Regions from separate parts of the Ideonella azotifigens genome, predicted to be linked through region 1. Evidence: predicted binding sites of a transcription regulator. Region 1 holds the regulator's gene; each other region holds the start of a gene.

Region 1 (4,098 bases):
TGCTGTTCGACCTGTCGGCGCGGCGCTTCTACATTGGCCAACTGGTCCTGTACCCGCAGGACTTCATCTACCTCACCGGCCTGTTGGTGCTCAGCGCCTACGGGCTGTTCTTCTTCACCACCGTGGGCGGCCGCCTGTGGTGCGGCTATGCCTGCCCGCAGACGGTCTACACCGAGATCTTCCTGTGGATAGAGCGCCGCTTCGAGGGCGAACGCGGCGCCCGCATGAAGCTGGACGCCGGCCCATGGACGCTGAACAAGCTCTGGCGCAAGGGCGGCAAGCACGTGGTGTGGGTGCTGCTGGGCCTGTGGACAGGCTTCACCTTCGTGGGCTATTTCACGCCGATCCACAGCCTGTGGACCGAGGCCTTCACGCTGGACTTCGGCCCCTGGGAATGGTTCTGGGTCAATTTCTACGGCCTGGCCACCTACGGCAACGCTGGTTTCCTGCGCGAGCAGGTCTGCCAGTACATGTGCCCGTACGCGCGCTTCCAGAGCGCGATGTTTGACAAGGACACGCTGATCGTCAGCTACGACAGCGCTCGCGGCGACCCACGCGGCACGCGCGCCCGCGGCACCGACCTGGCGAGCGCCGGCCTGGGCCAGTGCATCGACTGCAGCCTGTGCGTGCAGGTCTGCCCGGCCGGCATCGACATCCGCGAGGGGCTGCAGTACGAATGCATCGCCTGCACCGCCTGCATCGACGCCTGCGACGGTGTGATGGACAAGATGCACTATCCGCGCGGCCTGATCCGCTATGCCACGCAGAATGCGCTGGCCCGGCAGGAACCGCATCCGGACCTCACCAAGCCGCCCAAGCCAGCGCTTGACCTGCCGCACCTGCTGCGGCCCCGGGTGCTGATCTATGGCGCGGTGCTGATCGTCATCGCCGTCGCGTTTGTCACCAGCCTCAGTCTGCGCCGCACGCTGAAGGTGGACGTGGTGCGCGACCGCGCCACGCTGGCGCGCATCGTTGAAGACGGCCTGGTCGAGAACGTCTTCCGGCTGCAGTTGATGAATGCCACCGAGCAGCCACAGCGCTATCACGTGGCAGTGCAGGGCATTCCCGGCGCTGTGCTGTCCGGCAGCCCGGAGGTCAGCCTGCTGCCTGCCGAAGCCCGCTGGGTGACGCTCGCGGTGCGGGTGCCGCCCGAGCAGGCGGCGGCCTTGAAACCGGGCGCCCACCCGATCCGTTTCGAGGTGTCGCCGCTGGGCGCCGCGGGTGCCGCGGTGAGCGAAAAGTCCTCGTTTGTGATCCCCCGCTGATTCCGCCAACAAGGAGACAAGCCATGAAGGCAAGGCCCATCGAACAGTTTCAACCGACCTTGCCCTGGTGGCGGGTGCCCACTGCCTGGATGGTGTTTGGCGGCCCCGCCCTCGTGGTGGTGGCGAGCTTCGCCACCTTCGGCCTGGCGCTGCACGGCCGGGACCGGCCGCTGCTGGAGGCGGGCAGCGCAGAGCAGGGGGCCACGACCGATGCCATGCAGGCGCGCAATCATGCTGCCAGCCCCGCACGCCGTTGAGGAAGACGAGCCGGAGGAGCGCACCGTCGCTTTCCGGCCCAGGCTTCGCAGCAGGCTGCTGCTGGTGCTCTGGCCTGCATTCGTGATGGCGGGCCTGCTCGCCGGCCTGATGTTCGCCTTCGTGGACCCCGGCAGCGTGCACGACCTGCCAGGCAGCGGCGAATCCGAATGGTCGCGCAACGCCATCTGTTCGCTGGCATTCCTGGTCTTCTGGGTCACGACCGCCATTTCGTCGGCCGCTACTTTGTGGCTGGTGGGCGGCTTGCGGCGCGAGCGCGAGGCGGCGCCCGAATGACCGCTGGCGCCGCGGAGCGTGTCACGCAGGGGGGTGGCACCGCCGCGGCTCGGCTGGATCAGCCGTGCGCGTTGTTTACCAGGCGCTGCAAGGCCTCGGGGTCCAGCACGTCGATCTGCCGCTGGCGTACCGCCAGCACGCCGTCTTCCTGGAACTTCGAGAAGCAGCGGCTCACGGTCTCCAGCTTCAGGCCCAGGTAGGTGCCAATCTCCTCGCGTGTCATGCGCAGCACAAGTGACGAGGGCGAGAAGCCGCGCGCCTTGAGCCGCTGCGAGAGGTTCAGCAGGAACACTGCCAGGCGCTCTTCGGCTCGCATGCTGCCCAGCAGCAGCATCACGCCATGGTCGCGCACGATCTCGCGGCTCATGATCTTGTGGAACTGGCGCTGCAGGCCGGGGAATTCGCGCGAGAGCTGCGTGAGCTGGCTGTAGGGAATCACGCAGACCTGAGAGTCCTCCAGCGCCACGGCGTCGCAGGCATGGTGGTCGTTGCCAATGCCGTCCAGCCCCAGCAATTCGCCTGCCATCTGGAAGCCGGTGACCTGGTCGCGTCCGTCTTCAGGCGTGATGCGGGTCTTGAAGAAGCCGGTGCGCACCGCGTAGACCGCTTCGAACGGATCGCCGTGGCGAAACAGCGTGTGGCCGCGGCGCACGCTGCGGCGGGTGGCAACCATGCCGTCCAGGCGTTGCAGTTCGTCGTCCGGAATGCCCACCGGCAGGCACAGCTCGCGCAGATTGCAGTGTGAGCAGGCCACATTGGGCTTGGCCTGGGCGGCGCAGGCATCGGTCAGGGGAATCATGGCGGGGCAGTCTTGATGTGAGACAACAAAGGTCCGGGACCTGATTGTTCAAGCCCGGCTGCTGTGGGCGCTTGCGCCAGATCAAGCCGGCCAAGGCCGGTGCCGGGCAGCATGCCGGGCATGACAGTCCTTTCGTCGACCTCCGCTGGCGCAGAGCAGGCGTCGCCGCTGCTGCCCGAGGCCTTGCTGCGGCGCTTCGACGCCCCCGGCCCGCGCTACACCTCCTACCCCACGGCAGACCGCTTCGTCGAAGCCTTCGGCCCGGCCGAGTGCCGCCGAGCGCTGGCGTTGCGCGGCGGCGGCGCGGCGCTGGGCGGGCCGCTGTCGGTCTACGTGCACATCCCGTTCTGCGAGTCGGTCTGCTACTACTGCGCCTGCAACAAGGTCATCACCCGCCACCACGAGCGCGCCACCGAATACCTGCAGGCGCTGGACACCGAGATCGGCCTGGTGCGCGCCGCACTGGGCGACGGCCCGTCGGCTTCGCAGCTGGTCTCGCAGCTGCACCTGGGCGGCGGCTCGCCGACCTTCCTGTCCGACGAGGAGCTGGGCCGCCTGCTGGCCTCGCTGCGCGCCGCCTTCGGCTTCACCGAGGGTGCGGAGCTCTCGATCGAGGTCGACCCGCGCACCGTCAGCGCCGAGCGCCTGGCCCACCTGCGCACACTGGGCTTCAACCGCATCAGCTTCGGCGTGCAGGACTTCGATCCGCAGGTGCAGCAGGCGGTGCACCGCGTGCAGCCGTTCGAAAGCGTGAAAGCCTTGATGGTCAGCGCGCGCGAACTGGGCTTCGCCTCCATCAATGCCGACCTGATCTACGGCCTGCCGCAGCAGACGCCGGCCAGCTTCGCGCGCACCATTGCGCAGATCGGCGAACTGCGGCCGGACCGCCTGGCGCTGTACGCCTATGCCCACCTGCCGCAGCGCTTCAAGCCGCAGCGCCGCATCGACACCCTGCAGCTGCCCAGCGCCGCGCAACGTGTGGAAATGCTGGGCGGTGCCATCGCCGGCTTGCTGGGTCGCGGCTACACCTATGTGGGCATGGACCACTTCGCGCTGCCGGACGATCCTCTTGCCGTGGCCAAGCGCGAAGGTCGGCTGCACCGCAATTTCCAGGGCTACAGCACCCAGCCCGATTGCGACCTGATCGGCCTGGGCGTGTCGGCCATCGGCCGCGTGGGCGCGAGCTACCACCAGAACGCCAAGACCCTGCCCGAGTACTACGACGCGCTGCGCCAGGGCGAACTGCCGGTGCAGCGCGGCGTGGCGCTGGTGAGGGACGACCTGGTGCGGCGCGCCGTCATCATGGCGCTGATGTGCCAGGGCCGGGTCGACTTCGAATCCATCGAACTCGCTCACCTGATGGACATGCGCAGCTACTTCGCCACCGAGCTGCAGCAGCTGGCGCCGCTGGCCGAGGCAGGGTTGGTCGAGATCGAGCCGGATGCCTTGCAGGTCACCGCCACCGGCTGGTACGTGGTGCGC
Region 2 (4,098 bases), on a different contig from region 1:
CTGCTGGGCACGCTGGCGGGCATGGTCTGGGCGGGCACGCTGAACCTGCCGTGCTTGTATGCCTTGTCGCTGGGCATCGGCCTGGCCACGGCTTTCAGCATCCCGGCCGGCACGTCCATGCTGCCGCAGGTCGTTCAGCGGGAGTGGCTGCAGCCGGCCAACAGCGTGATGCTGGGCCTGCGCCAGCTGACGATGTTCGCCGGCCCGCTGCTGGCCGGGCTGATGATTGCCGTGCTGGGCACCGGCCATGAGGCGGGCGCGCTGACGGATGCACGCGGTCTCGCGGCCGCGTTTGCGCTGGACGCCTTCAGCTTCGCCATCACCATCTGGACGCTGCGCAAGGTGCACATGCTGGGCGGCAAGCCGGCCATGCCGGCAGGGGCCTCGGTGCTGGGTGCGGTGGCCGACGGGCTGAAGTCCTTTTGGCGGGATGTGCAACTGCGCACCTGCTTGCTCTACTGGTCTGCGGTGGCCTTGCTGATCAGCGGGCCGGTGCAGATTGCATTGCCAGTGCTGGCCAAGGAACAAGCGCAACTGGGGGCCGCAGCGCTGGGCAGCATGATGGCCGCACATGGTGCCGGCACGCTGCTGGGCATGGGCCTGGCAGGCGCCAAGCCGCACTGGCGGCTGCGCAGCCTGGGGCTGACGCTGCTGGCGGTGGACGCGACGGTGGGCCTGCTGTTCATGCCTATGGGCAGCATCACTGCCACCTGGCAGGGCGCGGGGCTGCTGCTGCTGATCGGCGCGCTGGGCGGCTTCATGCAGGTGGCCGTGTTCACCTGGATCCAGCGCCGCGTGCCGCCGGCCATGCTGGGCCGGGCGATGAGCCTGTTCATGTTCATCTTCATGGGCCTGGCGCCAGTCTCGGCCGCGGCCACCGGTTGGCTGCTGCGCGCGGTGCCGCTGAATGCGCTGTTCCTTGGGGGCGGCGGGCTGCTGGTCGCTGTGGTCGGCGTGGCGCTGCTGGCCACGCCGATGCGCAACGTGAACGACGGGCCCGCGGCCGGTTGAGAGCACCCCCAGACCCGACGCCTCGCGCCAGGCCCCCCGAGGGGGTCAAGGAAACTTGGGGCGGCCCTGCGTTCCCTTGAGAGCCGGTGCAAAGTGCCGCGGGCTTGGCGATGCGGCGAAGTCCCTGGCGAGGAAAATGAGGGTAAACGCCTTACCATCGCGGTCTGATGTTGATGGAACGGCTGATCGATCCCCTGGACCTGCGCCACGCGCTGGGCCGTTTTGCCACGGGCGTGACCATCGTCACCTGCCGCGACGCCGCCGGCCGCGCGGTCGGGCTGACGGCGAATTCGTTCAATGCGCTGTCGCTGGATCCGCCGCTGGTGCTGTGGTCGCTGCGCAGTGGCAGCCCGAACCGGCCGATCTTCGAGCAGGCCTCGCACTTTGCGATCAATGTGCTGGGCCAGGGGCAGATGGAGCTTTCGCGCCGCTTTGCCACGCCGCACGCGGACCGGTTTGCCGAAGGCCCCTGGCACGACGGCCCCGGCGGCGTGCCGCTGCTGGAAGGCGCGCTGGCAAACTTTTCCTGCCAGCTGCACAGCGCACAGGAAGCCGGTGACCATGTGCTGTTCATTGGCAGGGTGCTGGCGCTGCAGCATCATGCCGGCGCGCCGCTGGTGTTCCAGTCGGGTCACTACCGGGCGGTGGGCGAGCCGCTGTAGCCAGGGCGTGATCCGGCGCTGGCCTTGATGCAGCGCAAGCCGTGAGTGCGGGCTTTGCCATCGAATGCTGGCAGACCCGCGGCGGGACTTGAAAACAGGGCGTCTTTGCCCCATGTCCGTACGCAATTGGAGGTCATTCCCATGCGTCTCGACAAACTCACCACTGCATTCCAACAGGCGCTCGCCGAGGCCCAAAGCCTGGCCGTGGCGCGCGACAACCCCTACATCGAGCCAGCCCACGTGCTGGCCGCCATGCTCGCCCAGCCAGACGGCCCCAAGGCCTTGCTGGACCGGGCCGGCGCCAACACCGCGGCGCTGCGCACCGCAATGGAAACGGCGATCAACGGCCTGCCCAGCGTGCAGGGCCGTGACCAGCAGGTCCAGGCCGGCCGCGAGCTGGTGCAACTGCTGCAACAGGCCGACAAGGAAGCCATGCAGCGCGGCGACCAGTTCATCGCCAATGAAATGTTCCTGCTGGCGCTGGCCGATGCGAAGAACGACATCGGCGGCATCGTGCGCGGCCACGGGCTGACGCGCAAGGCACTCGAAGCCGCGATCACCGCAGTGCGCGGCGGCCAGACGGTCGATTCGGCCGAAGCCGAGGGCCAGCGCGAGGCGCTGAAGAAGTACACGCTGGACCTCACCGAACGCGCCCGCCAGGGTAAGCTGGACCCGGTGATCGGCCGTGACGACGAGATCCGCCGCGCGATACAGGTGCTGCAGCGCCGCAGCAAGAACAACCCGGTGCTGATCGGCGAACCCGGCGTGGGCAAGACGGCCATCGTCGAAGGCCTGGCGCAGCGCATCGTCAACGGCGAAGTGCCCGAGACCCTGAAGAACAAGCGTGTGCTGGTGCTGGACATGGCCGGCTTGCTGGCCGGTGCCAAGTACCGCGGCGAGTTCGAGGAACGGCTGAAGGCGGTGCTGAAGGAAGTCTCGCAGGACGAAGGCCGCATCATCCTGTTCATCGACGAGCTGCACACCATGGTGGGCGCGGGCAAGGCCGAAGGCGCGATGGACGCCGGCAACATGCTCAAACCCGCGCTGGCGCGCGGTGAATTGCATTGCATCGGCGCCACCACGCTGGACGAATACCGCAAGTACGTCGAAAAGGACGCTGCGCTGGAGCGCCGCTTCCAGAAGGTGCTGGTGGGCGAACCGACCGTGGAGGCGACGATTGCCATCCTGCGCGGCCTACAGGAGAAGTACGAGGTGCACCATGGCGTGGAGATCACCGACCCGGCCATCGTCGCCGCGGCCGAGCTCAGCCACCGCTACATCACCGACCGTTTCCTGCCCGACAAGGCCATCGACCTGATCGACGAGGCCGCGGCCAAGATCAAGATCGAGATCGACTCCAAGCCCGAGGTCATGGACCGGCTGGACCGCCGCATGATCCAGCTGAAGATCGAGCGCGAGGCGATGAAGAAGGAGCACGACGAGGGCTCGCAGAAGCGTCTGGCGCTGATCGAGGAAGAGCTGCTGAAGCTGCAGCGCGAGTACAACGACCTCGAAGAGATCTGGACCGCGGAGAAGGCTGCTGCGCAAGGCTCGGCCCACCTGAAGGAAGAGATCGACCGCATCAAGTTCCAGATCGAGGAATTGAAGCGCAAGGGTGACTTCAACAAGGTGGCCGAGCTGCAGTACGGCAAGCTGCCGGAGCTGGAGAAGAAGCACAAGGAAGCGCAGGCCACAGAGACCGGCAAGGCGCAGGGTGCGAAGGACGGCAGCGGCCGGCCGCAGTTGCTGCGTACCATGGTCGGCGCCGAAGAGATCGCCGAGGTCGTGGCACGCGCCACCGGCATCCCGGTCGCCAAGCTGATGCAGGGCGAGCGCGACAAGCTGCTGCAGATGGAAACCAAGCTGCACGAGCGCGTGGTGGGCCAGGACGAGGCCATCGTCGCGGTGGCGGATGCCATCCGCCGTTCGCGTGCCGGCCTGTCCGACCCGAACCGGCCGCTGGGCAGCTTCCTGTTCCTGGGGCCCACCGGCGTGGGCAAGACCGAGCTGTGCAAGGCGCTGGCCGGCTTCCTGTTCGACAGCGAGGACCACATGGTGCGCATCGACATGAGCGAGTTCATGGAGAAGCACTCGGTGAGCCGGTTGATCGGCGCGCCGCCAGGCTATGTGGGCTACGAGGAAGGTGGCACGCTGACCGAGGCCGTGCGGCGCAAGCCTTACAGCGTGCTGCTGCTCGACGAAGTGGAGAAGGCCCACCCGGACGTGTTCAACGTGCTGCTGCAGGTGCTGGACGATGGCCGGCTGACCGACGGCCAGGGTCGCACCGTGGACTTCAAGAACACCGTCATCGTGATGACCAGCAACCTCGGCTCGCACATGATCATGCAGATGCAGGGTCAGGACCCGGAACTGATCCGCGAGGCGGTGTGGGGCGAGGTCAAGGCGCACTTCCGGCCGGAGTTCC
Region 3 (4,098 bases), on a different contig from region 1:
CGTCGCCGCGCTGACTGCCCTGCGTCAGGCCCTGGCCACCGAGCCTGCACGCTGGACCTGGCAGCGCGGCGGCGACACCCCGCCACAGCCCGTGACGCCTGCGCTGCGGGACTGGCTGGCCACGCTGGACCAGGCCGCGGCCGGCACGACCTGGCAGCCCGCCCTGCCCGCCGGCAGCGCGCCGGCCCAGGCGCTGCGGCTGCTGCGCGATGGCCAGGTTGCCGAGCTGCTTTGGTGGGAAGGCGACAGCCTGCGCTGGCAGCACGATACCCAGCCGCCGCAGCAACTTTCGCTGCCCAGCGGACAAGGCCAGGCGCTGCAACAGGCGCTGGAGGCTGCGACGCGCTGACCGGGCCAAGGCGCAGGAAGGCCCGGCCGCGCAAGCAGGCAGAACTTGTTGCAGGTCAAGCCGGCGTGGCCGGCGCCCGCGTAGTGTCGAAGACGCCACTCCGGGAAACCCAGATGAACGCGCCCGACCATGGTCAGCCACAACTGCTGATGACACCCGACACAGCCGGATCCCTCGCGCCGCATCCGGCCGGCCCGATGCTGCATCCCGCCACCCTTGTCATCCTGCAAGAGCACAGCATCACCTGCCAATTGCTGGATGCCTTGGCACAAGGTCTGGCCAAGCACCCTGCGGCAGAAGTCCTGCCCGATTTTGATGAACTGCGGGCGCTGCTGTGGGGCCTGGAAGAATCCCCGGAGCAACAGCATCACCGCAAGGAGTCGGAGCTGCTGTTCCCCAAGCTGCGCGCCAGCGTGCCGATGACCCGCTGCCTGCTGGACCGCCTGGACAACGAGCACGCACAGGGCCAGCGCTGGTTGCGCGAACTGGAGCACGCGCTGCTGCGCTTCGAGATGATGGGCACGTCCCGGCGCGAGACCTTCGAGCGGCTGGTCCGCCGCTACACGCTGTTCCAGCGCGCGCACATGGCCGCCGAAGAGCAGCAGGTCTTGCCACTGGCCGAGCAATTCCTGGCCGAGCATGACTGGCGTGAACTCGCGCTGGCGTTCCCAGCCGGCGCCAACCAGCAGGCTGCGTCAGCCACAGGCTGCGACTGCCGCAGCGTGCTGGCACGCCTGGGCGCCGCAGCGCGCGGACCCGCGGTCCTGCGGGCGTGATGCGCCTGGCGTGAGGACGGCCGCGAAGGCGGCTGCTTGCGACGCTGCGACGCGCCAAGCTCAGTGCGACATCAGCACCGGCACGGTCATCGTCTGCAACACGCCGCGGGTGGCGCCGCCCAGCAGGCGCTCGGACCAGCGCGCATGGCCATAGGCGCCCATCACGATCAGGTCGGCGCTGGTGTCGGCCGCGTGCGAGAGGGTGGCGTTGGCAATGTCCAGCTCGGTGGCCAGGCAGGCCACGTCGGCGGTCACGCCCTGCCACATCAGCCAGCGCTGCACCGGCTTCAGGCTTTCATCGGACAGCTGGCCCAGGCCGGTGCCGCGCCGCCACAGCACCAGCTGCACCCGCTCGGCGCGCCGCAACAGCGGCAGCGCGTCGCGCAGCGCGCGGGCAGCCTCGGCGCTGTCGTCCCAGGCCACCAGCGCCCGCTGCGCTACCGTCTCGAAATGTCCGGCATACGGCAGCAGCAGCGTGGGGCGGGCGCTTTCCAGCACCACACGCGCCACCAAGTCCTGCTGCGCCGGGCCGCCGGGGGCGTCGGGGTCGGCCTGGCTCAGCACGGCCAGGTCGCTGCAGTGGGCATGGCGCACAATGGATTCTGCCTTGTGGGCCTCGTCAACCACGGTCTCAACGGACCGCAGGCCCGCGGCTTCGCAGTCGCGCCGGAATCGCAGCGCCACCGCTTCGGCCTCCTGGCAAAGCGCATCGCGCGCCATCTCGGCCAGGCCGGCCAGGTTGCCCCCGTAGTCCACCCGCTGCAGCTCGATCAGCCCGGTGGGCGCCAGCCCGACCAGGTGGCAGGCCAGGTCGGCGGCCAAGCGACGGGCAAGCCGGGTGCGGGCCGCGCACTGCGCATCACTGTCCAGGTGGACCAGCAGGCTGCGATAGGTCATGGCAAGCTCCTTGGCGAACGAGGGTTCGCGGGCACCGCCGGATTCTTCGGCGGTGCCGCTCCACCGCGCTTGATCTGCCGCAAGCGCAGCCCAGGTTCAAACGGCCTGCGCTGAATCAAGGCGCAGCACCTCCGGTTCGGCGATACCTGCAGGATGAACGCCGTGCCGCCGACTCCCGACAACCCCCGCGGCCTTGCCTCCGACGAAGTGCTCCGCCTGCGCTCACGCGACGGCCCGAACCTGCTGCCCGCCGCGCCGCGCCGCGGCCTGCTGCAGATGGCCTGGGAGGTCATGACGCAGCCGATGATCCTGTTGCTGCTGGTCACCGCCGGCCTGTACGGCCTGCTGGGCAACCGCGAGGACGCGGCGCTGCTGATGCTCTCGGCCCTGCTGGTCGGCGGGCTGGCGATCTACCAGGCGCACCGGACAGAGCGGGTGCTGCATGCGCTGAAGGACCTGTCGGCCCCGCGCTGCACCGTGATCCGCGATGGGCAGGCGCTGCGGGTCGCCAGCGCCGAGTTGGTCTGCGGCGACCGGCTGGTGATTGATGAGGGTGACCGGCTGGCTGCCGACGCGCGCCTGGTCGAAGGCGGCACTGTGCAGGTGGACGAGTCGCAGCTGACGGGCGAGTCGCTGCCGGTGCCCAAGCACCCGGGTGGCGAGGGCAGCGAGTCCAGCCTGTCGGCCGGCAGCCTGGTGGTCCAGGGCGACGGCGTGGCCGTGGTCACCGCCACCGGCGCCCGGACCACGCTGGGTCGCCTGGGCCACAGCCTGCAGCAGCTGCACCGGCGGCCCAGCCGGCTGGAGGCCGAGCTGAAGCAGCTGGTGCGGCGCGTGGCCATCATGGCGCTGCTGATCTGCCTGGTCAGCAGCAGCCTGCACGCCTGGCGCACCGGCTCCTGGTCCGAAGGGCTGCTGATCGGGCTGACCCTGGCGATGTCGCTGATCCCGGAAGAATTCGCAGTGGTCTGGACGGTCATGCTGGCCATCGGTGCATGGCGGCTGGCCCGGCAAGGCGTGCTCACCCGGGAGCCGCAGGCCATCGAGGCGCTGGGCACCGTCAGCGTGCTGTGCGTGGACAAGACCGGCACGCTGACGCGCAATGAAATGGCCCTGGTGGCGCTGCACGATGGCCAAGCCCCGGTGGACGTGAACGGCCATGCACCGGGCGAGCGCGCCGCGGCGCTGCTGGCCGGCGCGATGCGGGCCAGCCTGCCGCACGGCATCGAGCCGATGGACCGCGCGATCTTCCGTGCCGCGGGTGGCCCGCCCCCGGCCGACGGCCGCTTCACGCCGGGGCCGCGCCTGGGTGTGGGCCCTGGCAGGCCTTGGGTCACCCATTGGTGGCGGGACAGCGAGGCTGGGGGCGCCACCGTCTGGCTCAAGGGTGCGCCCGAAGCGCTGCTGGCCCAATGCAGCGGCGACCCGGCCCTGCTGGCCCGCCTGGCCGAGTGCACGCGCAACTGGAGCAGCGAAGGCATGCGGGTGCTGGCCGTCGTGTGCGGACGGGCCGACCAGGCCCCGGCCGACGGCAGCCTGCCCGCCGGCCTGGCGCTGGCCCCGCTGGGCCTGCTGGGCTTTCAGGACCCGTTGCGGGCCGACGTGCCGGCCGCCGTCGCGGCGTGCCGCGCGGCAGGCATGCGGGTCGTGATGATCACCGGCGATGCACCGCTGACGGCACGCGCCATCGCCCTGCAGGCCGGGCTGCAGGCGGCAGCGCCCGAGGTGCTCACCGGCGTGGCGCTGGCGGGCATGAGCGACGCCGAGCTCAGGCAGCAGCTCGCCAGCGTGCAGGTCTTCGCGCGGGTGGACCCGGCGCAGAAGCTGCGCATCGTGCAGGCGCTGCAGCAGCGCGGCGAGGTGGTGGCGATGACAGGTGACGGCGTCAACGACGCACCTGCGCTGCGCGCCGCCGACATTGGCGTGGCCATGGGCCAGCGCGGCACCGACGTGGCCCGCGAGGCCGCCGCGCTGGTGCTGCTGAACGATGACTTTGCCTCGCTGGTGCAGGCCGTGCGCGCCGGCCGGCGCATCTTCGCCAACCTCCACCAGGCTTTGGGTTACCTCTTTGCGGTG

The links. Region 1 encodes FNR, which switches genes on or off when oxygen is low (the NO sensors DNR and NnrR bind a similar motif). Its sites were predicted from a motif close to TTGATNNNNATCAA; they were not measured.
Region 2: the regulator FNR is predicted to act here: its motif matches at 1,698-1,711, upstream of clpB (ATP-dependent chaperone ClpB).
Region 3: the regulator FNR is predicted to act here: its motif matches at 2,092-2,105, upstream of LRH25_RS31575 (cation-translocating P-type ATPase).

What each region holds. Positions count from the first base shown of each region.
Region 1 is NZ_JAJNKD010000004.1:423,471-427,568, reverse strand. Features, by position in the region: gene ccoG (cytochrome c oxidase accessory protein CcoG) at 1-1,265, shown strand, start outside; gene LRH25_RS12400 (hypothetical protein) at 1,289-1,522, shown strand; gene LRH25_RS12395 (hypothetical protein) at 1,497-1,817, shown strand; gene fnr (fumarate/nitrate reduction transcriptional regulator Fnr) at 1,876-2,616, opposite strand; gene hemN (oxygen-independent coproporphyrinogen III oxidase) at 2,737-4,098, shown strand, end outside.
Region 2 is NZ_JAJNKD010000011.1:169,835-173,932, reverse strand. Features, by position in the region: gene LRH25_RS21715 (MFS transporter) at 1-1,011, shown strand, start outside; gene LRH25_RS21710 (flavin reductase family protein) at 1,185-1,673, shown strand; gene clpB (ATP-dependent chaperone ClpB) at 1,815-4,098, shown strand, end outside.
Region 3 is NZ_JAJNKD010000027.1:65,350-69,447, reverse strand. Features, by position in the region: gene LRH25_RS31590 (hypothetical protein) at 1-349, shown strand, start outside; gene LRH25_RS31585 (hemerythrin domain-containing protein) at 463-1,125, shown strand; gene LRH25_RS31580 (universal stress protein) at 1,186-2,022, opposite strand; gene LRH25_RS31575 (cation-translocating P-type ATPase) at 2,185-4,098, shown strand, end outside.